Regions from separate parts of the Stenotrophomonas sp. YJH_SMC_64 genome, predicted to be linked through region 1. Evidence: predicted binding sites of a transcription regulator. Region 1 holds the regulator's gene; the other holds the start of a gene.
The links. The regulator HrcA, encoded in region 1, represses chaperone genes, less so after heat shock. The targets are predictions, from matches to a motif close to TTNGCACTCNNNNNNNNNGAGTGCNAA.
Positions count from the first base shown of each region.

Region 1 (15,363 bases):
CGCCTGTTCGGCTTCCTGCTGCGGCAACTGCGCGACACCGCGCTGGCCGAGGAGATCTTCCAGGACGTCTGGCAGCGGGTGATCAGCGCCCGTGCCGGGTGGCAACCAGACGCGGCCTTCAGCACCTGGCTGTTCCGCATTGCCCACAACCGCCTGAACGACCATTGGCGCGCCGCCCGCCACCGCCCGGCTGCCCCGGCCGATGCCGATCTGCGCCTGGCCGCGATCGAGGATGGGCAGACCCCGGAAGGCGAGCTTTCCGAATTCGAACAACGTCGCCGCATCCAGCTGGCGATGGAACAACTGCCGCCTGAGCAGCGCGAAGTGCTGCAACTGCGGCTGGATCAGGAACTGAGCCTGGAGGAGATCGGCCAGATCACCGGCGTAGGCCGGGAAACCGTGAAATCGCGGCTGCGCTATGCGATGGACAAGCTGCGTGCGGGATTGAACGCATGAACCGAGACGAACCGCTGACGCCGGAAGAACGCGAGCTGGCCCGGCTGCTCGGCCGTCGCGCCGAGCAGGCTCCGCCCGCCGCACTGGACGCCGCCATCCTGGCCGCGGCCCGCGCTGCCGTGGACGCGCCGGCCGCCGATGCGGTCGCCTCTCCCGAGGCGCCGCGCACGCAGCGCACACGCTCGCGTTGGCCGGCGGTGTTCGGCATCGCCGCCTCGATGGTGTTTGCCATCGGCATCGCCTGGCAGCTGCGTCCGGAACCTCCGCCGGTTCCGGCCGGTGAGGCCGCTGTTGCTGCGGCACCGGCAGCGGCAGAAGACGTTGCGGCTGCCGATCAGGCCGCTGACCGCAGTGCAGCCGACAGCGCTGTGGCGGCCGCCGAACCAAGCGCTGCGCCCGCAGCACCCGAGGCCGCCCCTGTTGCCGCTGCCCCGGCACCGGCCATCGCACGCGCGCCCGAGCCGGCGCCGGCCGAGACCGCTGAAGCGCCGGCCCAGGCTGCACGATCAATGGCTGCGGATGCGGCCGCCGATACCGCCTTTGCGGCCCTCCCGCCAGCGCCGACGGCAGCACCGGCCGCAGCGCCGCCTGCGCCACCGGCATCCGCCGCCTACTCGGCACCGGCACCTGCACCGGCATTCGCGCCGGCAGCGTCCGGGGCACTGAAAGCACGCACGGCCGCGGCACCTGCACCTGCACCGGCACCGGCAGCCAATGCCGCCGAGGTCGCGCGGGCGGAGGCGCTGGATCGGGTGGAGATCACCTCGATGAAGCGTGAGGCCCCCAGCCGTTCGGCTCCGGGCATCATGCGCCGCGGCAGCGATGCGGGCCTGAGCGCGGATACCGTACAGGCCGAGGTGGACGCCGACGCGCGCCTGCCACGCCGGCAGTGGCTGCAGAAAATCCGCGAGCGCCGTGATCAGGACCAGCGCGACCTCGCCCGCGCCAGCCTGGAACGCTACATCCAGCAATATCCGGAAGCGCGCCTGCCGCGCGACCTGCGCCCGCTGCTGGACGACTGAAACGGGCGGGGGTACCCGGCAACACCGTAGAATGGCGGGAATGCTCGATACCCTCGCCCAGCCCGTCAGCCACACGCTGGAAGTCAAACACAGCCGCTTCATCGCCCATGCCGCGCCGATCGACGGCGCCCCCGCAGCGCTGGCGTTCCTGCAACAGGTTGCCGTGGCCGACGCCACGCACAACTGCTGGGCCTACCGGCATGGCCAGGACTACCGCTCCAGCGATGATGGCGAGCCGGCAGGCACCGCCGGGCGGCCGATCCTGGCCGCGATCGACGGGCAAGGCTTCGACCGGGTGATGGTGGTGGTGACGCGCTGGTTCGGTGGCATCAAGCTCGGCGCCGGCGGCCTGGTCCGGGCGTACGGTGGCGCCGCCGCAGAATGCCTGCGCACCGCGCCGCGGCTGGCGCTGGTCGCCATGGCACGGCTGCAGCTGCAGGCCGGCTTCGAAGACCTGGGCACCCTGCATGCGGCCCTTCCGGGGTTCGGCGCGGAGAAGCGCGATGAACAGTTCGACGCGAACGGGGTGTGCCTGCGGGTCGAATTGCCGGCCGATCAGGTCGACGCATTGAAAATCCGCCTGCGCGACGCCACTCGTGACCGTATCCGCATAGAAGACGACCACCAGGATGACTGACAAGGACGGCGCCCCCGCCTCGCCCCCGCCGCTGCGCCGCCTTGGCAGCCTGCGCACGCTATGGCCGTTCGTGCGCCGCCACAGTGGCCTGTTCACCGCTTGGCTGATGGCCCTGGCGGTGTCTTCGGCGGCCACGCTGAGCCTGCCGCCGGCGGTCAAGCAGATGATCGACCATGGCTTCAGCAGCGGCGGCCAGATCAACCGTGCCTTCGCCCTGCTGATGCTGGTGGCCGTGGTGCTGGCCCTGGCCACCGCCGCGCGCTTCTACTTCGTGTCGCTGCTGGGCGAAAAGGTCGTGGCTGACCTGCGCAGCCGCCTCTACGCACACCTCATCCAGCTCGGTGCCGGCTTCCATGACCGCAGCCGCAGCGGTGAGCTGGTCTCGCGCCTGACCGCCGACAGTGAGCTGCTGCGCAGCGTGGTGGGCTCGACCATGTCGGTGGCATTGCGCAGCAGCGTCACGGTGGTCGGCAGCCTGGCGATGCTGTTCGTCACCAGCCCGCGGCTGGCGGCGTGGTCGCTGCTGGGCATTCCGCTTGCGGTACTGCCGATCATCATCGGTGCGCGCAAGCTGCGCACCGTCGCGCGCAGCAGCCAGGACCGCATCGCCGATGCCAACAGCCTGGCCAGCGAGACCCTGGGCGCCGTAAGGACGGTACAGGCGCATGCACGCGAACCCTACGAGCGCGGCCGCTTCGACCATGCACTGGGCGATGCCATCAAGGCCGCCCGCCGCCGCATCGGTGCGCAGTCGCTGGTCACCGCCAGCGCCATCCTGCTGGTGTTCGGCGCCATCGTCGGCGTGCTGTGGCTGGGCGCGCACGATGTCATCGACGGCCGCCTCAGCGCAGGCACCCTTGGCCAGTTCGTGCTGTACGCGCTGATCGGTGGTGGCTCGGTCGGTGCGCTGGCCGAAGTCTGGAACGAACTGCAGCGCGCGGCCGGCGGCATGGGCCGCATCGGCGAACTGCTGCAGGAAGACATCGAGATCCGCGCGCCGGCGCAGCCGCACGTGCTGCCGCAGCCGCTGCGGGGCGAGATCCGGTTCGACGACGTGGTGTTCCATTACCCGCAGCGGCCAGACCAGGCGGCGCTGGACCATTTCAGCCTGCACGTGCGCCCGGGCGAGACCGTGGCCCTGGTTGGCCCGTCCGGCGCAGGCAAGAGCACGGTGCTGTCGATGCTGCTGCGCTTCCACGATCCGGCCAGTGGCCGCATCTGCGTGGATGGCATCGACGTGCGCCAGGTCGACCCGGCCGAACTGCGCGGACAGCTGGCGCTGGTTCCGCAGCAGCCGACGCTGTTTGCCGCCAGCGCGCGCGACAACATCCGCTATGGCCGCCTGCAGGCCAGCGACAGCGAGGTGGAAGATGCCGCACGCGCCGCCGAGGCGGACGGATTCCTGCGCGCGTTGCCGCAGGGCTATGACAGTGAGCTGGGCGAGCGCGGCGCCCGCCTGTCCGGTGGCCAGCAGCAGCGTGTGGCGATTGCCCGCGCACTGCTGAAGGACGCGCCGATCCTGCTGCTGGACGAAGCCACCAGCGCGTTGGACGCGCAGAGCGAGCACAGCGTGCAGCAGGCGCTGGAGCGGCTGATGGCCGGCCGCACCACGCTGGTCATTGCCCACCGCCTGGCCACTGTGCTCAAGGCCGACCGCATCGTGGTGATGGACCAGGGCCGCATCGTCGCCGAGGGCACGCACGCGCAGCTGCTGGCCGAAGGCGGACTGTACGCTGAACTTGCACGCCTGCAGTTCATCGATTGATGACGTCCGCCTAACATCGGCGCGGCCAAGCTGGCCGCGCAACAGCAGCATCCGCTGAAGGAGGTGCACGATGTCGTTCCGTCAGTTCCCCGCCGTCGACAGCAACGGCGAAAGCCACATCATCATCGAGTTCAAGCCCGAGGCGAATGGCAGCGGGCACCATTCCGAAGCCACGCCACGCTACGAGCTGGATGATGGACGGCCGCTGGTTCGCGACGGCCGCGAGTTCACCACCAGTGGCGGTGAGCTGAGGCTGACGATCTGAGGTTCGCCGGGCATGGCCCGGCGCCACCGGATTTCGTACCGCTCCGCTCTGGTGGGTGTCGACCTTGGTCGACACGCTTTTTGCCAAAGGCGGTCGAGCATGGCTCGACCCTACAAAAAGCGTGATCAATTTTTGACCAAGCATCTTGACAGCCTTTACTACCAAGGGCTGAGCGAGGTTATCCACACCTTTGCTCAGAAATCATCCACACCGCCTGTGGATGAATGTGCTCAGCCCAGCACCCGCCCGATGCCGCTAGCGTCCACTTCAGCGGCCGCGCGACTGATCGCCCCCGGATCGCTGCCGGCCACGAACCCGATCCGGAAATGCACTTCGCCGCCAGGCGTGCGCGAGGAATGGATCGAGGCCAGGCTGATGCGGTGCTGCTCGAACACATTCAGCAGTTCACGCAGTGAGCCCGGCCGGTCTTCCGGCAGGTGCACCGACAACGCATTGCGCTCGGTCAGGTCAGCCAGCAGATAGCCCACGCGTTCGAAGGTGTAGTTGCCCTCGGCCAGTGCCTGCTCGCCGAAGGCACTGCGATTGGCCGACAGCAGCTGCTCACGGAATGCACCGCGTGCAGTGTCGTCGGCCTGTCCGACCTGGGTCTGCAGGGCCTGCAGCTGGCCGATCAAGCGCTCCAGCATTGGCGCCACGTACGGATTGCCGAACTGGATGTCCTCGTAGATCGCGGGGTTCAGCGACAGGATGCGCGAGATGATCGCCGTATCCAGTTCGAACGATGCCGACCGGTACGGCATCATCGCGGCCAGGTCGCCCAGCTGCGGCTGGTACTGGCGCAGCACGCCGGCCTGGGCCAGGTGGGTGGCATGCACCATCGCCTGTACCAGCGCCATCATCTGGTCGTGATGCTGCGGCGTGGCCCGCACGCACTCAGCCTGCAGCGCCGTGCACAGCGAATCGACCCATGGCTGCCAGTGCCGCAGCCGCGCTTCGCAGACCACCATCACCCGACCCTTCAGTGTCGGCGCTTTCGGTGGCGCGGTCATCGGGTGCAGCCCGACCACCTCGGCCTGCGAGGCCAGCATCGCCTGCACCGGTGCCTCCTTCACCGAGGTCACGTCCAGCCACAGCCGGTCCTGCTCGCGGCCGGCCGACTGCCGCACGTACTCGGCGATCAACGCCGGCGTATGCCGGATCGGCGCAGAGAACACCAGCACGTCGGCCTGCGCGAGCAGCTGTTCCGGCGTATGCGAGCCCGGATCAGCCGGATCATGGCCGATTACCCGCAGCTGCATGTGCTGCTGGAAGAAGCGGGTCAGCCAGCGTCCGTAGGCGCCGGCACTGCCGACGATGCCGACCGTGCGCGTCGTGCGTTCGAGCAGGCCGCTCATGCCACGCGTTCGGCGCGGAAGCGCGTCCCCTCGGCCAGCGCGGCAGGCGCTGCAGCGATCACGTCGAATTCTTCGAAGCCGTTGTCCAGGGTCGCCTCCAGGGCCGCGTGGGTGCCGGCAATCGCACGCGAGATCGCCTGCTGCATCGATTCGCCGCGCAGCAGGAACGACACCACCAGCGACATCAGCACATCACCCGTACCAGCCACGTCCACCGGCAGCAGGGGCGAGGTCCAGCGCCAGGTCTCCTCGCGGCCGACAGCCAGGGTCACCAGTTCACCCGGGGTGCCGCCCACGCTGTGCGCGATCACCCAGTGCGGGCCACGATCCAGCAGCGTGCGTGCGGCGGCGATGGCATCGGCCTCGGCGAGCGCCGGCATGCCGGTGAGGCGATTGAGTTCAAAGGCGTTCGGGGTCACCAGCCAGGCATGCGGCAGCAGGCGCTCTGCGAAGATCGCTTCCAGGCCCGGTTCCACGTAGGGGCCGGTGTGCGTATCACCAATCACCGGATCCAGGCAGTAACGCAGCTGCGGGCAGGCCGGCAGGATGTCGTCCAGCCAGTCGGCGAAGGCGGCACCGTTGGAGGTGCTGCCGAAGTAGCCGGACACCAGCATCTTCGCCCGCTGCGGCAGGCCGCGCTCGTGGGTGCCCAGCAGCAGGTCGGCGAACCAGTCGGCGGGCAGCACGCGACCGCGCGTGGTGTCGTAGAACGGCGCGTTGCTGAGCAACACGGTCGGAATTTCTGCTACGCGCACGCCGAGAGCGCGCATCGGCGGCACGGCGGCGCTGTTGCCGGCGTGGCCGTAGACAAGTTGCGACTGGACCGAGATGACATCGATCGGCGACGGGCCGTCGGGCCGCTGGCGGCGGCCGTGGACCAGGTGGTTATCAAGGGATTCGCTCATGGCCGCATTCTACGCTCAAGGGGGTTTTCGGCAGGGCTTGCAGCCCTGCACCTGCAGAATCAACGTCAACATCAAAAGCCAGAGCGGGCTATCCGTGGGATGGCGGGGCGGTGTCGGCGTGCGAGGACGCCGCAAGTACGTCCTTGTAGGCTTGGCAGCGGCATCCATGCCGCTGACACCCCGCACGCCGACACCGCCCCGCCTTCGACAGTTGGCCGACAGCTGCTGGTGGGTGCCGACCGTTGGTCGGCACATCTGTCGGATACCGAATGAATTCGTCCACGCATGGCGTGGCTCTACTGGCAACTGCGGCTGTTGGTAGGTGTCGTCCGTTGATCGACACGTCTGTCAAATATCGATATCCGACCCCGTGCCGACCAACGGTCGGCACCCACCAAAGCAGAACGCTGTTCCGACAGATCCCGGAAAACGGCGCGACCGAGCTACATGGACGTACTTGCAGTGTCCCCCTCAACCGACCCCACCCCGCCCACCCACGGATAGCGCGCTTTGGCTTTTGCCGTTGCCTCTGCGGGTGCAGGGCGCAGCCCTGCAAAAAGAAGCACCCCTCAGTGAACAGCAGGCCGCGACGGCGGCAGCCACGCCGCCACGATGCCGAGCAGCGGCAGGAACGCAGTCAACTGGTAGACGTACTCAATGCTGGTCTTGTCCGCCAGCAGGCCGAGCACGGCAGCACCGAGTCCACCCATGCCGAACGCGAAGCCGAAGAACAGGCCGGACACCATGCCGATGCGGTGCGGCATCATCTCCTGGGCATAGACCACGATGGCCGAGAACGCCGAAGACAACACGAAACCGATCAGCACCGCCAGCACCGTGGTCCAGAACAGATCGGCATGCGGCAGCATCAGTGCGAACGGTGCAACGCCCAGGATCGAGGTCCAGATGATCGGCTTGCGGCCGATGCGATCGCCCAGCGGGCCACCGAGGAAGCCGCCGGCGGCGGACGCCACCAGGAATGCGAACAGATGCAGCTGCGCCTGTGCCACCGGAATGCCGAAATGGTGGATCAGGTAGAAGGTGAAGTAGCTGCCGATGCTGGCCATGTAGAAGTATTTGCTGAAGATCAGCACCAGCAGGATCGCCAGCACCTTGGCCACGGTGCGCGGGGGATGGCGCGGCGCCATCGAGGCGGTGCTGGCCGGGCGCGGGGTGCCCAGGTGCAGCGCATACCAGCGGCCGACATAGGTCAGCAGTGCAATGCCGATCAGCGCGGCGCCGGCAAACCACGACGCGGCATGCTGGCCATGCGGCACGATCACGGCTGCAGCAATCAGTGGACCGAGCGCGGTACCGAAATTGCCACCCACCTGGAACACCGACTGCGCGAAGCCATGGCGGCCACCCGAGGCCAGCCGCGCAATGCGCGATGCTTCCGGATGGAAAATGGCCGAACCAATGCCGACCATCGCCGCAGCCATCAGCACCACCGCATAGTTCGGCGCGAAGCCGAGCAGCAGCATGCCGCACAGGGTCGAGGCCATGCCGATCGGCAGCGAGTACGGCGCCGGGCGACGGTCGGTGGCGGCGCCAACCAGTGGCTGGAAGATCGAAGCGGTCAGCTGGTAGGTCAGCGTGATCAGGCCGATCTGGGTGAAGCTCAGGTTGAAGCCGCCCTTGATCACTGGATAGATGGCCAGGATCAGCGACTGCATCATGTCGTTGACGACATGCGAGGTGGAAATAGCTGCCAGCACACCGGGAGCCACCGGACGTGAGGTCGTTGCGGGAGAAGCCAAGGCGGACATGGACGCAGTCAGGTTGGGGGCGAGCCACGCATGCTACGGTTGCCCTCCCCTCCCTTCTGCCGCGTTCGGGTCATGGCCTATCGCAAAAAGGACATTGCCGGCGATGTCGACCCGGCTGCGCCGTGGCGTGATGTGCCACTGCATCGTCCGGTCACCTACCGGGCTACCCAGTACCCGGCAGGCACCCATATCGCAGGCCACAAGCACCAGCGCCACCAGCTGGTCTATGCCATCTCGGGGCTGATGGTGGTGCGCTCGGAAGTCGGTCGCTGGGTCGTGCCCTCCACCCGTGCGATCTGGATGCCGGCTGGCATGGTGCACGCGGTGGACTGCATTGCCGCCGTGCACATGCGCAGCCTGTACATCGATCCGTCGTTCGCCCCGCAGTTGCCGGCCGAACCGTTCGCGGTACAGGTGGCACCGCTGCTGCGCGAACTGCTGCAGGCAGCCACCCTGATCAAGGGCGAGCACATCGAAGACAGCCGCGATGGCCGCGTGGTGCGCCTGCTGCTGGACGAACTGCATCGCATGGACGTGCTGCCGCTGCACCTGCCCTCGCCCACCGACCCGCGCCTGCAGCGGATCTGCCAGCACATCCAGAAGCACCCCGGCGACGACGCCACGCTGCAGGACTGGGCACAGGCGCTGGAAGTTGACGTGAAAACCATCCAGCGCCACTTCGCCCACGAGCTGGGCATGACCTTCGGGCAGTGGCGACAGCAGGCGCGACTGCTGGCCGCATTGGAGCGGCTGGCGGTCGGCGACAAGGTCATCGATGTCGCGCTGGCGATGGGCTACGACAGCCCCAGCGCGTTCACCAGCATGTTCAAGCGCCAGCTGGGGCAGACGCCGGCGGCGTTTTTCCGCTGATCGCAAACGAAAACGCCGGGCATGGCCCGGCGCTACCGTTCAACACTTGCGTTGAAAACTCAGGACGTCATCCGGTCCCAGAAGCCCTTCACGCCATCCATGAAGGTGGCCGACTTCGGCGAATGCTTGCGTGCTTCCTCGCCGACGAAGGTGGCTTCGAACTGTTCCAGCAGCTTGCGCTGCTCAGGGGTGAGGTTGACCGGAGTCTCCACCACCACGCGGCAGTACAGGTCGCCCTCGCTGCGGCTGCGCACCGAACGCACGCCCTTGCCGCGCAGGCGGAACAGCTTGCCGGTCTGGGTCTCGGCGGGAATGCGGATCTCCGCTTCGCCGCCGAGGGTGGCCACGCGCACGGTGTCACCCAGTGCCGCCTGCGAGATGCGGATCGGCACTTCGCAGTGCAGGTCGTCGCCATCGCGCTGGAAGATCGCATGCTCGCGCACGCGCACTTCCACGTACAGGTCGCCCGGTGGCGTACCGGCCGGACCGGCTTCGCCCTCGCCCTGCAGGCGGATGCGGTCGCCGGTATCGACGCCGGCCGGCACCTTCACCGACAGCACCTTGTCTTCCTCGACACGGCCGTTGCCGTGGCAGGTCTTGCAGGGCTTGGCGATGATCTGGCCACGGCCGCCGCAGTTGTGGCAGGCCTGCTGCATGGCGAAGATGCCGCGCTGGATGCGCACCTGGCCGCGGCCATGGCACACATTGCAGGTTTCGACCTTGCCGTCTTCCGAGCCACTGCCATCGCAGTCGCCGCACTCGGCCAGGGTCGGAATCTCGATGCGGCGCTCGACGCCGCGCACGGCTTCTTCCAGGTCCAGCTCCATCACGTAGCCGATATCGGCGCCGCGACGCGCCTGGCGCGGACCACCGCCACCGCCGCCAAAGATGTTGCCGAAGATATCGCCGAAGATATCGTTCATGTCCGGGCCGCCCGGGCCACCGCCGCCCATGCCGTGCTCGAACGCCGCGTGGCCATGGCTGTCGTACATGCGGCGCTTGTTGCCGTCGGACAGCACTTCGTAGGCTTCCTTGCACTCCTTGAAGGAGGCTTCGGCCGCCGCATCACCCGGGTTGCGGTCCGGGTGGAACTTCATCGCGCAGCGACGGTACGCCTTCTTCAGCTCGTCGTCGGTGGCGGTGCGGGCAACGCCCAGCACTTCGTAATAATCGCGCTTGCTCATATCGTGGATCTGGTTCCGGAAAGTCGGGATTCGTCAAAGCGGAAGAGCGGAACCAGGTCCGCTCTTGCGTCGGGCGCCCCGACACGCCGGTGGGCGGTCAGGACCCTGATGCGACAACGGGACGCTGGTGGCCAGCGTCCCGTGTCGGTCCGGATCAGGACTTCTTGTCGTCCTTGACTTCGGTGAACTCGGCGTCGACCACGTCGTCCTGCGCCTTGCCGGCATTGCCGGCGTCGGCACCCGGGGCACCGCCCTGGTCGGCCGAAGCAGCGGCGAACAGCGACTGGCCAGCTTCTTCCAGTGCCTTCGACTTGGCTTCGATCTGTGCCTTGTCGTCACCCTTCATCGCGGTTTCCAGGTCGGCCAGGGCCGCCTCGACCTTGCCGATGACATCGCCGCCGACCTTGCTGCCGTGCTCGGTGATGGCGCTGCGGGTGCCGTGGATCAGGGCGTCGGCCTGGTTGCGGGCCTGCACCAGTTCCTGGAACTTCTTGTCTTCTTCGCGGTTGGCTTCCGCGTCGGCGACCATGCGCGCGATCTCTTCCTCGGACAGGCCCGAACCGGCCTTGATCTCGACCTTCTGTTCCTTGTTGGTCTTCTTGTCCTTGGCCGACACGTGCAGGATGCCGTTGGCGTCGATGTCGAAGGACACTTCCACCTGCGGCAGGCCACGCGGGGCCGGCTCGATGCCGGACAGGTCGAACTTGGCCAGCGACTTGTTGAAGCGGGCCTGTTCGCGCTCACCCTGCAGCACGTGCACGGTCACGGCCGACTGGTTGTCCTCGGCGGTGGAGAACACCTGCGAGGCCTTGGTCGGGATGGTGGTGTTCTTCTCGATGATCTTGGTGAACACGCCGCCCATGGTCTCGATGCCCAGCGACAGCGGGGTCACGTCCAGCAGCAGCACGTCCTTGACGTCGCCGCCGAGCACGCCGCCCTGGATCGCCGCACCCAGTGCCACGGCTTCGTCCGGGTTGACGTCCTTGCGCGGTTCCTTGCCGAAGAACTCGGTCACCGCCTGCTGCACCTTCGGCATGCGGGTCTGGCCGCCGACCAGGATCACTTCGCTGATGTCGCTCGAACGCAGGCCGGCATCGTTCAGGGCGACGCGGCACGGCTCGATCGACTTCTTGATCAGGTCGTCCACCAGGGCTTCCAGCTTGGCGCGGGTCAGCTTGATGTTCAGGTGCTTCGGACCCGACGCGTCAGCGGTGACGTACGGCAGGTTCACTTCGGTCTGCTGGGCGCTGGACAGCTCGATCTTGGCGCGCTCGGCAGCATCCTTCAGGCGCTGCAGGGCCAGCGGATCCTTGCGCAGGTCGATGCCCTGGTCCTTGTTGAACTCTTCAACCAGGTACTCGATGACGCGGTTGTCGAAGTCTTCGCCACCCAGGAAGGTGTCGCCGTTGGTGGCCAGCACTTCGAACTGCTTTTCACCGTCGACGTTGGCGATCTCGATCACCGAGACGTCGAAGGTGCCGCCGCCCAGGTCGTACACCACGATCTTGCGATCCTTGTTGTCGCCCTTGTCCAGGCCATAGGCCAGCGCGGCCGCGGTCGGCTCGTTGATGATGCGCTTGACGTCCAGGCCGGCGATGCGGCCGGCGTCCTTGGTTGCCTGGCGCTGGCTGTCGTTGAAGTAGGCCGGCACGGTGATGACCGCTTCGGTGACCTTCTCACCGAGGAAGTCCTCGGCGGTCTTCTTCATCTTTTCCAGCACCTTGGCCGAGATTTCCTGCGGAGCCATCTTCTTGCCGTCGCTGGTGGCCACCCAGGCGTCGCCATTGTCATGGGCCAGGATGCTGTACGGGACGTGCGCGATGTCCTTCTGCACTTCGGCGTCGGTGAACTTGCGGCCGATCAGGCGCTTCACCGCGTAGAAGGTGTTCTTCGGGTTGGTCACGGCCTGGCGCTTGGCCGAGGCGCCGACCAGGACTTCGCCGTCCTTGGTGTAGGCGACGATCGACGGGGTGGTGCGATCGCCTTCCGAATTCTCGATGACGCGGGCCTTGCCGCCGTCCATGATCGCCACGCACGAGTTGGTGGTGCCGAGGTCGATACCAATGATCTTGCCCATGGGGGAGACTCCTGAGGATGCTTGTTGGTGTCAGTCCGGCCGTTCGGCCGGTGGATGAATACGATGTGGGGGAGGCTCGTGGAACATTCAAGCCATCTCCCGAACGCTGTGTTCAGCGCCTGGAAAACCTTGCCAGGCATGGCTTGGCACAACCGGGACCGGGCAAAGCCCGGCCTGGTCCATCAATCGGCGGCCACCACCACCAGCGCCGGCCGCAGCAGGCGCTCGTTGAGCAGGTAGCCCTTCTGGAACACGGTCACCACGCTGCCCGGGGCGGCGCCCGGCGTCGGCACCTGGCTGATGGCCTGGTGGTGTTCCGGGTTGAACGGCTGGCCGATCGGGTCCAGCAGGACCAGTCCGTTGTCGGCGGCCACCTTCAGCAGCTGCTTGTAGGTCAGCTCCAGGCCTTCGCGCAGCGGGTGCGGGTCGTCGCCGGCGGCCTTCAGGCCGGCATCCAGGCTGTCGAACACGGGGAGCAGATCGCCCAGCAGCTTCTCGTTGGCGAACTTGCGGGCCTGTTCGATGTCACGGGCAACGCGCTTGCGCTGGTTCTCCAGGTCGGCGCGCTCACGCAGGGCATCGGCCTTGACCTGTTCGATTTCGGCGCGCAGGCGCTCGACTTCGTCGTTGACGCCGGCGGTGGCGGCCGCATCGGCGGCACTCTGCTGGGATTCGATATCTGGCTGTTCGTGGTTCATGTCTGGGTCCCTGGCGGTCAATCTCCGCCTCCACCCATCCTAGTGTGGGCGGGATGCTGCGTTTCAAGCGTCGGATGTTCCCGGCGGGCGGCCGGCTGGCGAAAACGCCGCGCCCAGTACATCGGCGGTAGCCTGGACCAGCGGGATCACGCGGTCGTAGGCCATCCGCTTGGGGCCGATCACCCCCAGCACGCCCAGCACCTGGCCATTGGCCGTGTAAGGGGCAGTGACCAGCGAGACGCCCTGCAGCGGCATCATCCCGGTCTCCTCGCCGATGAAGATGCGCACGCCGGGCGCCTGGATGGTCCGCTCCAGCAGCTGCAGGATCTCGCGCTTGCTGGAGAACAGCTCGAACAGCTCGCGCAGCCGCTCCAGGTCGGACAGGTCCTGCACCCCCATCAGGCGGGTCTGGCCGGCCACCAGCATGTCGTCGGCCGCCGGCTGCAGGGCCTGCTCGGCCAGCTCGATGCTGTGCGCCAGCAGCTGTTCCAGCTCGGAGCGGGCATCGCGCAGTTCCAGCAGCAGTCGGGTGCGGATCTCGGCCATCGGCAGGCCGGCGAAATGGGCATTGAGGTAGTTCGCGACCTGCTCCAGCTGGCCCGGCGCGAACTCCTGCCGGGTCTCGATGACGCGGTTCTGCACCTCGTTGTCGGCAAACACCAGGATCGCCAGCACCCGGCGCCCGTCCAGCGCCACGAAGTCGATCTGGCGGAAGGCGAACTGCTCGCGTCGCGGCGCGCTGACCACGCCGACGAAGTGGCTCATCGCCGACAACAGCTCCGAGGCGCTGCCGAGCAGGGCCTGGGTGCTGCCGCCGCCAGCCAGTTCCTGGCGCAACCGGGCCAGCTCGCCTTCGCCCGGCGGCTGCATCTGCAGCAGGCTGTCGACGAAGACCCGGTAGCCATGCGCGGTCGGGACGCGCCCGGCGGAGGTGTGCGGCGAGGCCAGCAGCCCCAGGTCTTCCAGGTCGCCCAGGATGTTGCGGATGGTGGCCGGACTGACCTCCAGCCCGGCCACGCGCGCCAGCGTCTGCGAGCCGACCGGCTCGCCGTCCTGGATGTAACGCGCGATCAGCGTGCGCAGCAGATGGCGCGCACGCGGGGCAAGCTGGTCGGGAGAACCGTGCATGGAATCAACCTGTGAGACACGGACACTAGATAATGGCGGCGCATCACCTTGGCAAGTCATTGGACCTCCCTCGCCCGCGTGCTAGCGTTGCGCGGCTGCTGATACCCCCTTACCCATGCTCAGACATCTTTCGATCAAGGATTTCGCCGTCGTCCGCGCCACCGAACTGGAGTTCGGGCCAGGCATGACCGTGGTTTCAGGCGAGACCGGCGCCGGCAAGTCGCTGATGGTCGACGCGCTGGGCTTCCTGTCCGGCCTGCGCGCCGACAGCGGCGTGGTCCGCCACGGCGCAGCGCGCGCCGAGCTTTCGGCCGAGTTTGCGCTGGAGCAGCTGCAGGCTGCACGCCAGTGGCTGGCCGACAACGAGCTGGACGACGAGGAGCAGTGCCAGCTGCGCCGGGTCATCCGCGCCGATGGCGGTTCGCGGGCCTGGATCAACGGCCGCCCGGTGACCCTGGCGCAACTGGGCGACCTGGCCTCGCTGCTGGTGGAGATCCACGGACAGCACGAACAGCAGGCCCTGCTGACACGCCCGTCGCAGCTGGCCCTGCTCGACGCCTATGCGCGCAACGAGAACGAACGCCGCCAGGTGCGACGCGCCGCCGCGGCCTGGCAGGCATTGGTCGATGAATCGCTGGCGCTGTCGCAACAGGGCGACGTCAGTGACCGGATCGGCTTCCTGGAGCATCAGCTGCGCGAGCTGGACCGTGAAGACCTGGAGCCGGAGTCGATTGCCGCACTCGGCGCCAGCCACCGCCGCCAGGCCCATGCCAGCGCCCTGCTGAGCGCCTGCCAGGCCGCCAGCAACCAGCTCAACGGCGACGACGGCAACTCCGCGCTGGACCTGCTGCAGCAGGTGCGCCACGAGCTGTCGCGCCTGATCGAGCACGACCCGCGCCTGGGCGAGGTGGATGGCCTGATCGAGAACGCTTCGATCCAGCTGCACGAAGCCCTGTCGCTGCTGGATCGGGTGCATGACGACCTCGACGCCGACCCGGAACAGTTCGAGGAGAACGAGCGCCGCCTCGGCCGTCTGCACGACCTGGCCCGCAAGCACCGCGTGCCGATGGACGAGCTGGGTGCGCAGCGCGAGCGCATGCACGCCGAAGTGGAACAGCTGCGCGGCGCCGACGAACGCCTGCAGCGCCTGGCCGGCGAGATCGACAAGGCCGCCGCCGCCTGGCGCGCACAGGCCGAAGTGCTGACCGCCAGCCGTCGCAACGCTGCTGCCG
Region 1 covers NZ_JCAFUN010000011.1:69,001-84,363, forward strand. Annotated here, with positions in the region: gene AC5P9L_RS13195 (RNA polymerase sigma factor) at 1-456, shown strand, start outside; gene AC5P9L_RS13200 (hypothetical protein) at 453-1,478, shown strand; gene AC5P9L_RS13205 (IMPACT family protein) at 1,519-2,115, shown strand; gene AC5P9L_RS13210 (ABC transporter transmembrane domain-containing protein) at 2,108-3,880, shown strand; gene AC5P9L_RS13215 (hypothetical protein) at 3,951-4,145, shown strand; gene AC5P9L_RS13220 (prephenate dehydrogenase) at 4,376-5,500, opposite strand; gene pdxY (pyridoxal kinase) at 5,497-6,405, opposite strand; gene AC5P9L_RS13230 (MFS transporter) at 6,975-8,174, opposite strand; gene AC5P9L_RS13235 (AraC family transcriptional regulator) at 8,247-9,044, shown strand; gene dnaJ (molecular chaperone DnaJ) at 9,104-10,228, opposite strand; gene dnaK (molecular chaperone DnaK) at 10,383-12,305, opposite strand; gene grpE (nucleotide exchange factor GrpE) at 12,488-13,003, opposite strand; gene hrcA (heat-inducible transcriptional repressor HrcA) at 13,067-14,131, opposite strand; gene recN (DNA repair protein RecN) at 14,247-15,363, shown strand, end outside.

Region 2 (15,363 bases), on a different contig from region 1:
CCCGAGCCCGGCCCGTTCAAGTACGCCGACTACGGCAACCTGGCCACCATCGGTCGCATGGCCGCGATCGTGCACTTGGGCCGGCTGCAGCTGTCGGGCGTGCTGGCCTGGTGGTTCTGGCTGGCCGCGCACGTGTTCTTCCTGATCGGCTTCCGCAACCGCATCGTAGTGCTGCTGAACTGGGCCGTGGCGTACTGGAGCTACCAGCGCAGCGCGCGCATCATCTTCGGTGATGACCAGGAAGACCGGCGACCCCGGCGGTAGTGCCGGCCGCTGGCCGGCTGCCGCGCGGTCCGTCCCCTCTCCGCAGGAAAGGGCTCTGACTCCGTCAACATCATCCATGCATGGCGTGGATCTACCGCTTCATCGGGCCGCCGGGCACCCGCCGTTTCGACCATGCGCGGCAGAAGTCCTCCTTCCTTGCGGTGTCGGCAATCTGCGCGGCACTCCAGTTGCGGGTAATCCAGATCGTCAGTGCCGTGCTGCTCAGATGCCAGCGCAGCATGTCGTGCCGTGGCTGCCGCCAAAGATGGCGGCGGGCAATCCAGAACGCCTCCCGTTCCACCTCTGGCACCTTCTTCTTCATCGCGTCGTCGTCGAAGAACTGCGCAGCGAAACTCCAGGGATTCATCGGCTGAAATCCTGTTCGTGGTTCACTGCTGCACGCAGCCACACCACTGGGCGCACGGTCTGCTGGCTTCGGCCAACCGCCCACCAGGGCAAGCCCGAGCAGGTACAGCAGGCCAGGCAGCAGTGCGATGCCGGCGGCCAGTACGACGACGGAGACCCATGCCTTACCGGCGGCACGCATCGTGCTCACTTCGCCTTCGGTTTCGGGTACCACAACGGGTCGGCCTCCAGCTGGCCGTCGACGTAGTCATGGCAGGTGGCTTCGATGGCCGCGAGGGTGGCCGGGTCGGCAGCGGGACTGGTTGACGCGGAGAGAGCGAACAACAGGGCGACGGTGGACATCCGGGTCTCCAGCGCTGAGGGCTGGGCGATCATGGCATATGCAAGCCGCATCCACGCATGGCGTGGATCTACGGCATCAGGCCCATTTCGTCGGTGCCCAGCTGCATGTACATGAACGCAGCGGCTTCTTCAGACATGGGCTGCCCCTGCGGGAAGCTGTCCAACCAGGCGGTGATGCGCGCATGGCGCCCCGCCAGCGCATCCGTCAATGCCTGCTTTTCCGCGTCAGTGGCGCGCTCCCGCATTTCATTGCGAAGCACGTCATCGCCGATCCCCCACTTTTCCGCGAACGGGATCAGATCGACCAGATCGGGAGGGACCCGGTCACGACGCAGGTGGATCGGTTCGGGTGTCCTCGGGCCATACGCAGCCAGCTCAGCAGCGGTGCCGATCTGCCCATGCTGCAGTGGCGGTGGCGACGGTGCTTGGGTGCAGGCCAGAAGGGCCGCGCAGGCAGTCAACAGCAGTATCCCGCAGTTCTTCATCGGACGGATCCATGTGTCGATGGGTGTGGCGATCATGGCATGACTGGAAGCGCCCATCCACGCATGGCGTGGATCTACTGTAGAGCCGGGTCCATGCTCGGCTTCACCATCAGGCAGCAGCAACAACAGCCGAGCGTGGGCTCGGCTCTACAGAAGCGCGGGATCCGGCGCCTGCAGCCAGGCCAGCTTGCGTTCGCGCGGCTGCTGCTTGAGTTGCCACTCGGCCCGTGACGCGGCGGCCCGGTCCGGGTACTCGCGCACGGCCAGCACCCGCAGCGGCGGCCGGGCCCGGGTGTAGCGCGCGCCCTTGCCAGCCTGATGGGCGGCGAAACGCGCGTCCACGTCGGTGCTGATGCCGGCGTAATAGCTGCCATCGCGACATTCGAGCAGGTACAGGAACCACGGGCGGAGGGACGGGGCCATGCCCGGATTATGCCGTGCTGCACTGCAGCGGATATACTGGCGCCCGAATGCAGGAGAGAGGCGCCGCGCTGGCGCCCGCCGAAGGCGCAGGCTCCCATGATCGCTCAGGCCGGTGGGCTGGAATCCCACCAACCATGCATTCGACTCGCCGAGCTGGAGAGAGGTCACCGGGCATGCCCGGGACGATCCGCCGAAGGGGCACGCGGCCCATGCCGCTGAACTCTCAGGCAAAAGGACAGCGGGAGCGGCACCGGTCATCGTCATCCCGTCATTGCGCAGGCAATGGCGGCGTCCGCGCATGGCCGGCCCCACCGCGTTCGGAGCCTGCCCCATGTTGCTGTCCATCATCTACCTGATCGCCATTTCCGCCGAAGCCATGACCGGCGCACTGTCCGCCGGCCGCCGCCGCATGGACCTGTTCGGCGTGGTCATGATCGCCTGCGTCACCGCCCTCGGTGGTGGTTCACTGCGCGACATCCTGCTCGGCCACTATCCGCTGGGCTGGGTGAAGCATCCCGAGTACCTGGGCTTCACCGTGTGCGCGGCGCTGATCGCCACCTGGGTCGCACGCTGGATGCACCACTTCCGCCGCACCTTCCTGGTCCTCGACGGGCTGGGCCTGATCGCCTTCACCCTGATCGGCTGCTCGATCGCGCGCGAAGCCGGCCATGCGATGCCGATCGTGCTGATCGCCGGCATGCTGACCGGCGCGTTCGGCGGCGTGCTGCGCGACATCCTCTGCAACGAGGTGCCGCTGATCTTCCAGAAGGAGCTGTACGCGATCATCGCGCTGCTGACCGGCGCGGCCTACCTGTTGCTGCTGCACTGGGGCGTGGCCGACGCCACCGCGATCCTGTGCTGCCTCGGCGGCGGCTTCGCGCTGCGCCTGCTGGCGATCCACTACCGCTGGGAAATGCCGAAGTTCGTGTACCACGACGAAGTGCATTGAGGTTCGCGCGGCGGAATCCGCACCACCCCGGCGATGTACCTGGCGCTGTCGCTCATGCGCAGCGCCAGGCGCATCGCCGGTGCAGATGGGCCGGACTCCAACTCCGACCGGCCCTGATCGCGGCCGCACCCCCGCAGGCGCTGGCCGCCATCCACACACGTGCCGCACTCAAGCGGCTTCGGACACCTTCACGTCGCGACGGGCGCGCACGGCCGCGGCCAGTCGCTCCAGCACCGTCACGGTGGTGTCCCAGTCGATGCAGCCATCGGTGATGCTCTGCCCGTAGACCAGCGGTTGGCCTTCCACCAGTTCCTGGCGACCACCGACCAGATGGCTCTCGATCATCACACCGACGATGCGCTGTTCACCGTCTTCCAACTGAACAGCGATGTCCTCGATCACCTTCGGCTGGTTGTCCGGATTCTTCAGGCTGTTGGCATGGCTGGCGTCGATCATCAGACGAGTCGGCAGCTTGGCCTTGGCCAGCGCCTGGCAGGCCTCGGCGACACTGCCTGCATCGTAGTTCGGCTGCTTGCCGCCGCGCAGGATCACATGGCAGTCCGGGTTGCCAGTGGTCGACACGATGGCGGTGCCGCCCTGCTTGGTGACCGACAGGAAGTGATGCGGATTGGACGCCGCACCCACCGCGTCGGCGGCGATCTTCACGTTGCCATCGGTGCCGTTCTTGAAGCCGACCGGGCACGACAGCCCCGAGGCCAGTTCGCGGTGCACCTGGCTTTCGGTGGTGCGCGCACCAATGGCGCCCCAGGCCACCAGATCGGCGATGTACTGCGGCGAGATCACGTCGAGGAACTCGACACCGGCCGGCAGGCCCAGCTTGTTGATGTCGCGCAGCAGGCCACGGGCAATGCGCAGGCCCTTGTCGATCCTGAAGCTGCCATCCAGGTCCGGGTCGTTGATCAGGCCCTTCCAGCCCACCGTGGTGCGCGGCTTCTCGAAGTACACGCGCATCACGATTTCAAGTTCCCCGGCCAGCGCGTCACGCAGCGGCTTCAGGCGCTGGGCGTACTCGATGGCGGCCTTCGGGTCGTGGATCGAGCATGGGCCAACCACCACCGCCAAGCGGTCGTCACGGCCATGCAGGATCTGGTGCAGGGCCGCGCGTGAGGCGCTGACGGTGTCGGAGGCTTCATCGTCACACGGCAGCATCGCCAGCAGCTGGGCAGGCGGTGTCAGCGGTTCGATGGTGCGGATACGCAGGTCGTCGGTGTGCGGGGGCATTGGGGGAGGTCTCCGGAACGTTGGGGGTCCCCAGCGTGGCGGCATGAAAAAAGCCGCCAGGTTCGCTGGCGGCTTTCGGGAATGCGTCTGAAGCTTTCTTCAGGGTGAGCGCAGTCCTTCCTCCGCCAGTGGCTTCGGAAAGTAATACCAGTAAAAGCGGGTGGCGGCTGCGTTCATGGGTTGTATTGATAGCACAGCTTTTGCGCAGTGCAAAATGTTTCATCCGCAACTGGGGACGCGGTTCAGCGAGATGCGCGCCGGCCCTGCCCACGCGGCGGCAACCACGCAACGTCGCTCATTTGCCATGCACTTCCACGTCCAGCAGCAGGCCCTCATGGATGTCGGCCCAGCGTTCCAGCACGCGATCCAGTTCCTGCCGGGCCTCGTCCAGCTGCTCGGGGTTGAGCAGGGAACGCGCGGTGTAGAGATCGGAAACCAAGCGCCGCAGGGCCGATTCCGGGATGGCCACCGACGGCCCCTCCAGCCCCGGCAACTGCAACGCCGGGCTGTCGCCAAGAGGGCCGAACAGCGTGACCTGGAGCGTGCTCTGCATGATCGACCTTCCTGCGGATGGACATGGGCAATGTCCTGTTTACCTCGTCTGGGTGACAGGCGCATGTGCCACCCATGCCCAGCACCGGGATCTGCCGGCGTCTGCCGCCCCGCTACAAGGCGGCCAGGTCGGCAAGGTGCTGGGCCATGCTGTCCATCGCGCCTACCGCCTGGGTGGTGGTGAAGTACTCATGCCAGCCGGTAGCGGCAATGCCGGCCATCAACGCATCGACCTCCTCGCGGCTTGCGCAGCGCCAGACCGCATAGAACTGCTCATCGCTGCCGTGCGGTACGCCCGAGGCAACGCGGCCCATCGCCAGCGGCGTGATGCGGACCGGATCGAACTGCTGCATGCCGGCGCCGATACGGGCGAAGAAGGCATTCCGCTGCTCGGGCGGAAGTGTGGTCCAGGCAGGGGTGGCGGTGTAGAGCTCGATGAAGGTGTGCGACATGGTGGTTCTTCCTTGAGGGTTCGGGGGTTGCCGGCCAGCGGCCGGCACTACCGGAGCGAGCGCAGCGCGCGTTTGCGGATGTAGGCGTTGGCGTCGCTGTGGCGCTCATGCTGCCAACGCGTACACAGCTGGCGCAGCCACTGCGGCTGGGTCTTGCCGGCATCGTTGAGCCAGTTTCCGACCGAATCCTGCACATAGCGTTCCGGATCGTCGGCCAGTGCTTCCAGCAGCGCGGATGCATGTTCCGGGTGCTGCTTGAACAGTGCGATATGCGTGGCCCAGACACCGCGCGGACGCAGTGCTTCGCAGGCGAAGCGGCGCAGGTACGGCGATGTTTCCTGTGACCACGGTTGCAGGTGCTCCAGCGCCTGCAGTGGTGCGGCAACGATGTCCGTGCGTAGTGCCAGCCACGCCCATTCGCGCACACCGAAATGGGGGTCATCGGCCAGTGTGCGCATCTGCTGCAGCTTCCCTGCCAGCGTTGCGCGGGCATCGCTGCCGATCAGGTAGCAGGCCCAGCCGCGCACGGTATCGGAGCTGTGATGCTGCCAGAGCGCAGGCGCCCCCTGCCCCGCCTCACGCAGCAGTTGCGCAGCCAGGGCCATGCGCAGCGTGATGCCCTTGCCTGAGGCGTCCCGCATGCGTTGCAGCGCCTCCGGTGCAAGCGCAGGCGCCACCACCTGCAGCAGCGCGGCAAAATCCACTGCCAGGCATTCTGCCAGATGGGTGGCGGGGACGCGGCCGGTGTTGAGTGCTTGCCGGCGTTCCGCAGGAATGGCCGTGCTCATGCTGCGGATTCCCGCCCGGCGTCCGTGTGCTGCCAGACCTTGTGCAGCAGCTGTGACAGCTGCTGCTGTTCATCAGCATCCAGGCCGTTGAACAGCCCACCGATCCATTGCGTGTGCTGCTCGAACAGCGATTCGGCCAAACGCTTTCCCGGTGCGGTCAGCACGATCTGCAGGCGGCGGCCATCCCCGTCATCGTTGCGACGCTGCAGCAGGCCTTCGCGCTGCAGGCCGTCGAGCAGGCCGCTGATGGTGGCGCGGGTCACGCCGGCGCGTTCGGCCAGCACATGCGGCGGCAGTGCGCCACCGGCCCCGTGCAACAGGAACAGCACGATGAAGCGACCCTCGCTGAGCCCATGCGGTGCCAGCCGCGCGGCGCAGTCGCGATCGATCGACGAGGACAGCGAGAGCAGCTGGAAACACAGGCGCAGCGGCGCGATGTTGGCGTGACCGCGTCGCTGCGCTTCCTCGATCAGGGCATGGTGCTTGGCTTCGATCATCTCACGCACGCGATATTGTTAGGCGCCTAATCATACAGCCGAACAGCCGCTGCCTGTAAACCACAGCCGATATCAGGTGAACTTTCCCAGCAGCAGGCACGCAATCAGCCCGCCGCCCTCCCGGTGCAGCAGCTGCAGTTCGCCCGCGTGCCGCCTCGCCACATTGGCGGCCACTGCCAGCCCAAGTCCCGCTCCACCGGTGGTGCGACTACGAGAACGCTCGCTGCGCTGGAACGGTTGCAGCAGGCGTACTCGGTCGCCCTCGGCGATACCTGGGCCCCGATCCATCACCTCCAGCTGGACCCCTCGCTCAACCACGGCAAGCCGCAGTTCCATCGCCCCGGCATAGCGATCGGCATTGTCGATAAGGTTGTCGAACGCGCGCCGAAGCAGCAACGCGTCGCCGTGCCAGGGCAGACTGTCCGGCCCCTGGATGGAGATCTCGACACCGCGCAGCAACGCTGCCTGCACGCACTCCTCCAGCAGCGCGGCCAGATCCAGCGGGCGCATCTGCAACGGCTGCAGTTCACCGCGTGCGTAATCGAGCACCTGCTCGATCATCGTGTCCATGCGCTCGATGTCCGCCACCATCCGGGCCGCCTGTGGTGTGGGCGCGAACTCGGCGCGCAGTCGCAGGCCGGTCAATGGTGTGCGCAGGTCGTGCGCCACTGCAGCCAGCATATGGGTCATGTCCTGGGCCTGCGCACGCAGGCGCTCTCGACCGGTGCCGATCGCGGCGGCCAGCATCTGTACCTCGCGCGGGCCATCATCCGGCAGGGGCGTGTCGGCTTGCAGGTCCACACGTGCACTGGCATCGGCCAAGCGTCGTAGTGGACGCCCCAGCCGGATCGATGCCCACGCCGCCAGCGGCGCCAGCAACACGGCACCGCCCAGCAGCGCCAGTATCACCTGTCGCCGCCAAGCTGCCAGATCACTGTGATCGCTGCCGACCACCCGCCAGCGGCCATCGGCCTGGCGCACGCCCAGTTCAAACGGCGGCCATTGCATCGCGGTCAGCAGCGCGGCCTGCGCCTTCAGTACACCGACCCGCGCCGTGCCGTCGAGCACCTCGCCGCCTTCGATGACCTGCACATCAGGCGCCTTGCCCTGTCCGCTCCAGACCAGGCGCACCTCCTTCGCCGGCAAACCCATCTGCAGCGCCGCCAACTGGGTGAGCCAGTCACTGGCACTGCCCTTTGGTGGCGCATCCTGCGTCGCCAGATGCAGGCCCAGTGGTGCCGCGGCCTGTTCCCCCCGCAGCACCTGCACGGCCTGGTCCAACCGCATCGGTGGCGGCGCGGGCCGAGGCATCCAGCCAACCACGGCCACGCTGACCAGTGTCGCCAGCAGCAGGCTGGCCAGGGCCAGCATCGTGATCCAACGCGCGGTCGGCCACCGGCTGTTCACAGCACCTGTACCTCGGCGTGGAAGCGATAGCCTTCGCCACGCGATGTCTGCACCAGGGCTTCCGCACCGGGTGAGGCCTGCCCGAGCTTGCGGCGCAGGCGGCTGATCGCCAGGTCGACCGCGCGGTCGACGCTGTCACTCGGTTCGCCACGGCTCAGCTGCAGCAGCTGCTCGCGCCCCAGCACCCGCCCGGGGCGTTCGGCCAGCGCCAGCAACAGGCTGAATTCACCACGGCTGAGCACCAGCTCGTTCCCATCCGGCGCCAGCAGGCGACGTTGTTCCGGCAGCAACCGCCAACCAGAAAAGCGCAGTTCACTGGCTACCTGCGCGCGCAGCTTGTCCTGCCGGCGCAGCAGCGCGCGTACCCGCGCCAGCAGCTCGCGCGGGTCGAACGGCTTGGCCAGGTAGTCGTCCGCGCCCATCTCCAGGCCGATCACCCTGTCCGGTGCGCTGCCCATCGCCGACAGCATCAGGATCGGAATGGCCCGTGCCTGCAGCCGGCGGCAGACCGACAGGCCATCCTCACCGGGCATCATCCAGTCGAGGATGATCACGTCCGGGCGATCGACCTGCAGCAGCACGTCCAGCGCCGTCGCGTCCGCTGCCACCCGTACCTGGTAGCCATGCAGCAACAGGCAATCGGCGATGGCATCACGGATGCTGGCGTCGTCATCGACAACGATGACACGGGCGGGAGTTGTCATGCAGGCAGTATCAGGCAGGTCTGTATCAGGACGGTATCAACGCCGATATTCCCGCGATACGGCGCTGCGCGCCAATGGTCACCCATGATCACTGCGGAGACTTGCCTTGCGCCTCATCCCATTCGTCCTGCTTGCTGCCCCGCTGGCTGCGCTGGCGTCCGATTCCCCCGAACACATCCTGCCGATGTGGATGCAGGGCGGTCATCCGGCCGTGGCCGTGTCGCTGGACGGGCGTGCCGAACCGCTGCGCTTCGTGGTCGACAGCGCGGCAGGCGCCACCCTGGTCGATGACCGCGTCGTGCGGCGCTACGGTCTGGGGGATGCGGATGCAGAGGTATCACAGGCCCAAGGGGCAAGTTCAGCCTCCGCGCGGCTGCAGCGCATACGCACAACGTCCTGGCAGCTGGGCAGTTGGCAGCTGCAGGCCCAAGCCATGAAGGTCGATCTGTCGTCGTTGCCGAAGGACGATGATCCGGCCATTGACGGCTTGATCGGCAACGATCTGACCGGACGCTGGGACACCCGTTGGGACTTCGGCCGCAATCAACTGGCGCTGTGGACACCCGGCGGATTGAACCTGGAAGGACCGGGTTGCCAGCCCAATGCGCTGCCCGGACGCACTGACGGCCTGCGCCAGTTCGGTTTCATCATGCTTGCACTGGGCGCGCCCGCGGTGGACGCCATCGCCGTGGTCGACACCGGTGCCGCGCAGACCGTCCTCAACGCCGAAGCAGCCCGCGCACTGGGGCTGCGCACCGACGGCAGCGACGCACGGGTGCGGGTGCGTGAAAAGGGCACCGAAGGTCTGGGCGGCGGAAAGCAGGCAACCTGGCTGTACACCCTGCCCGGCATGGCCGGCAACGGCTGGCAGCACCCCTCGATGGAGGTCCGCATCAGCGAACTGCCAGTGTTCAAGGCGATCGGCCTGGAGGCCCGGCCGGCGCTGATCCTTGGTACAGATGCAATGCGCGGCGGCCAGGTGGACATCGGTGCCGGCGCGTCCCGGATCTGCCTGCGCCGGCCGCAGGCCAGCTGACATCCGGCAATGACGCCAGCGGCAGCCTGGCGTAGCATCACCGTGCGCCCCACCAGGAGTTCCACGCATGTGCCGTGCTGCCCTGATGTTGCTGACGCTGTTCCCGCTGGCCGTGCTGGCTGCACCTCCCCCGGTACCCTCGCCGGCCCGCATCGATGCCGAAGCGCAGCGGTTGATGCAGGCCGCACAGGCGCGCGGCATGGCGCTGGCGGTGATCGACGGCGGCAAGGTGGTGCACGTCGCCGCCTACGGCGAGCGCAATACCGCAGGCGAACCACTGCGCACCGATACGGTGATGTACGCCGCCTCGCTGACCAAGATGGCATTCGGCCATCTGGTCGCGCAGCTGGCGCAGGACCGCAGGATCGATCTGGATGCCAGCATCGCCACAGCGCTGGACAAGCCGTTGCCGGACTATCCGCCCGAAACGAAGAAGTACGCCGACTACAGCGTGCTGGCCGATGATGCGCGCTGGCGCCAGCTCACCCCTCGCCTGCTGCTCAACCACGCCAGTGGCTTTGCCAACTTCGGGTTTCTTGAACCGGACGGCCGGCTGAAGTTCCACTTCGATCCAGGCAGCCGCTACGGCTATTCCGGCGAAGGGCTGATCCTGCTGCAGTTCGTGATCGAACGCGGACGGCTGGGCGAGGATGTGGGTGCGTTGATGCAGCAGCGGGTATTCGACCGCTTCGGCATGACCCGCACCAGCATGATGTGGCGCGGGGACTTCGCCACCAACCTGGCCGACGGCTGGACCATGGAGGGCACCGCCGAGCCGCACGATGAGCGCAGCCGCGTGCGCGCGGCCGGTTCGATGGATACCACCATCGCCGACATAGCCCGTTTCGCCGCCGGCTACGTGCGCGGCGATGGGCTGTCAGCGACGATGCGCAAGGAGCTGGTGCGGCCGCAGCTGCCGATCACCACCGCCAGCCAGTTCCCCACCCTGCAGCCGGAGCTGCCGAAGGCGCTGCAGCGCAAGGACCTGGCGGCCGGCCTGGGAGTGGTGACGTTCCGTGGCCTGCAAGGCGCGGGCTTCTACAAGGGCGGCCACGATGATGCGGTCGGTAATACGCTGGTGTGCGTCGAGCAGCAGCAGCGCTGCGTGGTGATCCTGGGCAACGATGTGCGCGCCGAGGCGACCTTCCCGGCGCTGGTGGCCTTCGTGCTCGGCGACATCGGCGTACCGTGGCAGTGGGAGTACGGCGCAGCGAAGGCATTCGTGAAGTAGATCCACGCCATGCGTGGATGACCTCCCTTCAACGCGCCTGCTCGAAGAACATCAGGTAGACCAGCCGCCCATTCTCCGGCCGGTCGCCGAAGGCCGGGCCGGCGGTATGCCAGAACCACGGGCGCAGCAGCACCAGGCGGTTGAAGCGCATCGGGATGCGCATGGTCATTTCCCACTGGCTGTCGTCGACGCTGTCGCGCTCGATGATGTCCCGATGCATGTCGCCGCCGTTGGCGTAGCCCAGCGCAGCCAGCTCGTGGGCGTTCAGCGCCATGCGCTCGGTGTTGGTGCGGCGATGGCGGAAGAACTCGGTACCCCCTTCGCAGTGCTCCGGGGCGCTGAGGTAGAGGATGCCGGACCAGTGCGAATGGTCGGTGTGCACCTTGGCGCGACCCACATCGCTGGCCAGGGTCAGCCGGAACTTGCCGTGCGACTGCAACGGATTGACCGGCCGCAGCGGCTCGTTGACCAACCGCGACGCGGCCTCGGACAGGCCGTCCAGCTCCAGCCGTTCGAGCGAATTACGCCCGGGGAATGCCCCCTCCTGCGCCGGGTAGGTCAGGCCCAGCCCGGCCTGGCGCAGGCCGTGTGCATCGGCTGGAGAGAGGAAGTCGTCGACGACGATGAACGAGGTAGGCATGGTCTGCGAGCGTAGCGACGCGGCGCCATGGCGGCAACCGGGCAACAAAAAAACCCCGCCTCGCGGCGGGGTTTTTCCGTGCATCGGGGAGACGCGCCGACCAGGGCCGGCAACGTCCGACGCGGGCGTGGACCTTAGAAGTCCATGCCGCCCATGCCACCCATGCCGCCCATGCCACCGGCGCCGCCCATGGCCGGCTCGTCCTTCTTCGGAGCTTCGGCAACCATGGCTTCGGTGGTGATCATCAGGCCAGCGATCGAGGCCGCGTTCTGCAGCGCCGAACGGGTCACCTTGGTCGGGTCCAGGATGCCGAACTGCAGCATGTCGCCGAACTCGCCGGTGGCGGCGTTGTAGCCGAAGCTGCCGGTGCCTTCCTTGACCTTGTTGATGATGACCGACGGCTCGTCACCGGCGTTGGCAACGATCTCGCGCAGCGGGGCTTCCATCGCACGCAGGGCGATCTGGATGCCGTGGTTCTGGTCTTCGTTGGCGCCCTTCAGGCCGGCCAGCGCGGTGATCGCGCGGACCAGGGCAACGCCGCCGCCCGGAACCACGCCTTCTTCAACGGCCGCACGGGTGGCGTGCAGGGCGTCGTCGACGCGATCCTTCTTTTCCTTCATTTCGATTTCGGTCGAGGCGCCGACCTTGATCACGGCAACACCGCCGGCCAGCTTGGCCACGCGTTCCTGCAGCTTCTCGCGGTCGTAATCCGAGGAGGTGTCCTGGATCTGGGTCTTGATCTGCGCCACGCGTGCATCAACGTTGGCCTTGTCGCCGACGCCGTCGATGATGGTGGTGTTCTCCTTGGAGACCTGCACCTTCTTGGCGCGGCCCAGGTCCTTGATGGTGGCCTTCTCCAGCGACAGGCCGACTTCTTCGGAGATCACGGTGCCGCCGGTCAGCACGGCCATGTCTTCCAGCATCGCCTTGCGACGGTCGCCGAAGCCCGGAGCCTTGACGGCCACGACCTTGACGATGCCACGGATGGTGTTGACGACCAGGGTGGCCAGCGCTTCGCCTTCAACTTCCTCGGCCACGATCAGCAGCGGCTTGCCGGCCTTGGCGACGCCTTCCAGCACCGGCAGCAGGTCACGGACGTTGGAGATCTTCTTGTCGTGCAGCAGGATGAACGGGTCATCCAGGTCAGCGGTCTGCGACTGCTGGTTGTTGATGAAGTACGGCGACAGGTAGCCGCGGTCGAACTGCATGCCCTTGACCACGTCCAGCTCGTTGTCCAGGCCCGAGCCTTCTTCAACGGTGATGACGCCTTCCTTGCCGACTTCCTTCATCGCGTCAGCGATGATCTGGCCGATCGACTCGTCCGAGTTGGCCGAGATGGTACCGACCTGGGCGATCGCCTTGTCGTCGGCGGTCGGCTTGGAGATGTTCTTCAGCTCGGCGACGGCGGCCGAAACGGCCTTGTCGATACCGCGCTTGAGGTCCATCGGGTTCATGCCGGCGGCAACGGCCTTGGCGCCTTCGCGGATCAGGGCCTGGGCCAGCACGGTGGCGGTGGTGGTGCCGTCGCCGGCATCGTCGTTGGTGCGCGAAGCAACTTCCTTCACCATCTGCGCGCCCATGTTCTCGAACTTGTCAGCCAGTTCGATTTCCTTGGCGACGGAGACGCCGTCCTTGGTGATGGTCGGGGCGCCGAAGCTCTTTTCCAGCACGACGTTGCGGCCCTTCGGGCCCAGGGTGGCCTTGACGGCATTGGCGAGAACGTTGACGCCGCGCACCATGCGCGAACGGGCGTCTTCACCGAAACGAATATCCTTGGCAGCCATTGCATTTACCTCATTGGTAGCGCCGGACGATGCCCGGCGGCTGGGAGTTTGGGATCAGGTTGAAACAGGTCGCGCCGAGGCTCAGCCGATGACGGCGAGCACGTCGTCTTCGCGCAGGACCTTGTATTCGACGCCTTCGCTCTTGTACGAGCTGCCGGCGTACTGGCCATAGATGACCTTGTCGCCGACCTTCAGCGACGGCGCGCGCACGTTGCCGTTGTCCAGCGGCTTGCCCGGGCCGACGGCCACGACCTCACCCTTGGTGGACTTTTCCTTGGCCGAGTCGGGGATGACGATGCCACCGGCGGAGATTTCGTCGGCTTCGATCGGCTTGACCACAACGCGGTCGTGCAGCGGCTTGATGCTCATAGGAGACCTCTTAAGTGATTGATTGGTCTAAAAAAGTCCGGCGATGTTAGCACTCACCCCAGGCGAGTGCCAGAACCGCACGTGAAGAAACCCGACAACGTCGGGAGCAGGGCAGAGATGGAGCCCCGCCGCCCCCTTTCAAGGGCGGAATGAAAAAAATTTTTCCACCCGCGCGCCTCGGCCAAGGGGTCGGTCCTGGACAATTTCGGTGACAAGCGTCGCACTGTCAGATATCTGACGTTCATTTACGACAAAGTGTCACTGGATCGGCCTTAGGCTCGGTCAGGCATTCCCAATCACAAGGAGTAGTCGATGCGATTGCTGTCCCCGCTTGCCGCCGCCTGCCTGCTGGCACTGGCCGCGGCGCCGGCCCAGGCCGAGGTCTTCATCAACGAACTGCACTACGACGACAGCACCGCCGCCGGTGACGTCGGCGAAGCCATCGAAGTGGTCGCTACCGCAGGTGAAGACCTGTCCGGCTACCGCCTCTACCTCTACAACGGCAGCAATCCTTCGGCCGCCACGGTCTACGCCAACAACCCGGTCCCGGCCGGCACCGCCGCCGGTTGCGGCAGCGCCAGCATCGCCGTGGTCAACTACCCGACCAACGGCATCCAGAACGGCCCGAACGACGGCATCGCCCTGGTCGACGCCAGCGGCAAGGTGGTCCAGTTCCTCAGCTACGAGGGCGCCATCACCGCCTCCGGTGGCCCTGCCGCCGGCATGACCAGCCAGAACATTCCGGTGGCCGAGACCAACAGCACGGCCCCCGGCACCTCGTTGCAGCTGACCGGCAGCGGCAGCCAGTACGCCCACTTCACCTGGGCCGAGTCGGCCAGGCAGACCTTCGGCAGCTGCAACAACGGCCAGACCTTCAGTGGCGGCGGCACCCCGGGCCCGAACACGCCGCCGTCGGTGTCCACCACCACCCCGGCGCAGGGCAGCAGCACCTTCCCGGCCGCCGCCGATCTGGAAGTGGTGTTCAGCGAGACGGTGAACCTGGCCAGCGGCGCGTTCGCGCTGAGCTGCGGTACCTCCGGCAGCGTGCCGCTGACCTTCCCGGCCAGCGGGCGCAGCGTGAAGCTGTCCACCAACACCGCGCTGGTGGCCGGTGAAGCCTGCCGCTTCGACATCCGCGCCGCGCGCATCACCGACCTGCAGGGCGCACACCCGGCGGCCGACAGCCGCATCGCCTTCACCGTGGCCAGCACCGGCGGCAATCCGGACCCGGGCAACCCTGGCGTGCCGGCCGGCTACTACTCCAAGGTCAACACCAGCAGCCCGAGCCAGCTGCGCTGCTCGCTGCACGCGACAATCAAGGGCCACACCGCCTACCCGTACAGCGGCTCGGGCACCAGTACCTGGACCATCCTGGAGATCGCAGACGAGGACCCGAACAACCCGAACCGCATCCTCGACGCGTATCGCAACCGCAGCTACGCCAAGGTGACCGATCGCGCCGGCAGCGGCAGTGGCCTGAAGTACAACCGCGAGCACACCTGGCCGAACTCGCTGGGTTTTGCCACCACCACGGGTGACAAGGGCCTGCCGTACGCGCCGTATACCGACACCCACATGCTGTACCTGACCGATGCACAGTGGAACGCCGACCGTGGCAACAAGCCGTTCGGCAAGTGCGACGCCAGCTGCGGCGAGCGCGCCACCGAGGCCAACAACGGCCAGGGTGGCGGCAGTGGTGGCTATCCGGGCAACTCCAACTGGGTGCGCACGCCGGACGGCAACACCGGCACGTTCGAGGTGTGGGGCAAGCGCAAGGGCGACATGGCGCGTGCGGTGATGTACATGGCGATCCGCTACGAGGGCGGCAAGGA
Region 2 covers NZ_JCAFUN010000003.1:126,640-142,002, reverse strand. Annotated here, with positions in the region: gene AC5P9L_RS03925 (NAD(P)/FAD-dependent oxidoreductase) at 1-264, shown strand, start outside; gene AC5P9L_RS03920 (hypothetical protein) at 356-811, opposite strand; partial or broken gene AC5P9L_RS03915 (nuclear transport factor 2 family protein) at 847-972, opposite strand; gene AC5P9L_RS03910 (hypothetical protein) at 1,041-1,583, opposite strand; gene AC5P9L_RS03905 (GIY-YIG nuclease family protein) at 1,605-1,880, opposite strand; glycine riboswitch at 1,921-2,010, shown strand; glycine riboswitch at 2,024-2,129, shown strand; gene AC5P9L_RS03900 (trimeric intracellular cation channel family protein) at 2,212-2,829, shown strand; gene AC5P9L_RS03895 (3-deoxy-7-phosphoheptulonate synthase) at 2,998-4,071, opposite strand; gene AC5P9L_RS03890 (hypothetical protein) at 4,367-4,624, opposite strand; gene AC5P9L_RS03885 (DUF6616 family protein) at 4,737-5,075, opposite strand; gene AC5P9L_RS03880 (DNA alkylation repair protein) at 5,123-5,863, opposite strand; gene AC5P9L_RS03875 (MarR family winged helix-turn-helix transcriptional regulator) at 5,860-6,360, opposite strand; gene AC5P9L_RS03870 (sensor histidine kinase) at 6,433-7,731, opposite strand; gene AC5P9L_RS03865 (response regulator) at 7,764-8,471, opposite strand; gene AC5P9L_RS03860 (aspartyl protease family protein) at 8,578-9,507, shown strand; gene AC5P9L_RS03855 (serine hydrolase domain-containing protein) at 9,575-10,738, shown strand; gene AC5P9L_RS03850 (DUF6445 family protein) at 10,767-11,378, opposite strand; gene groL (chaperonin GroEL) at 11,513-13,162, opposite strand; gene AC5P9L_RS03840 (co-chaperone GroES) at 13,244-13,531, opposite strand; gene AC5P9L_RS03835 (endonuclease) at 13,844-15,363, shown strand, end outside.
Region 2: a site for HrcA is predicted at 13,578-13,604, ahead of AC5P9L_RS03840 (co-chaperone GroES). Genes of this name have one in related genera too.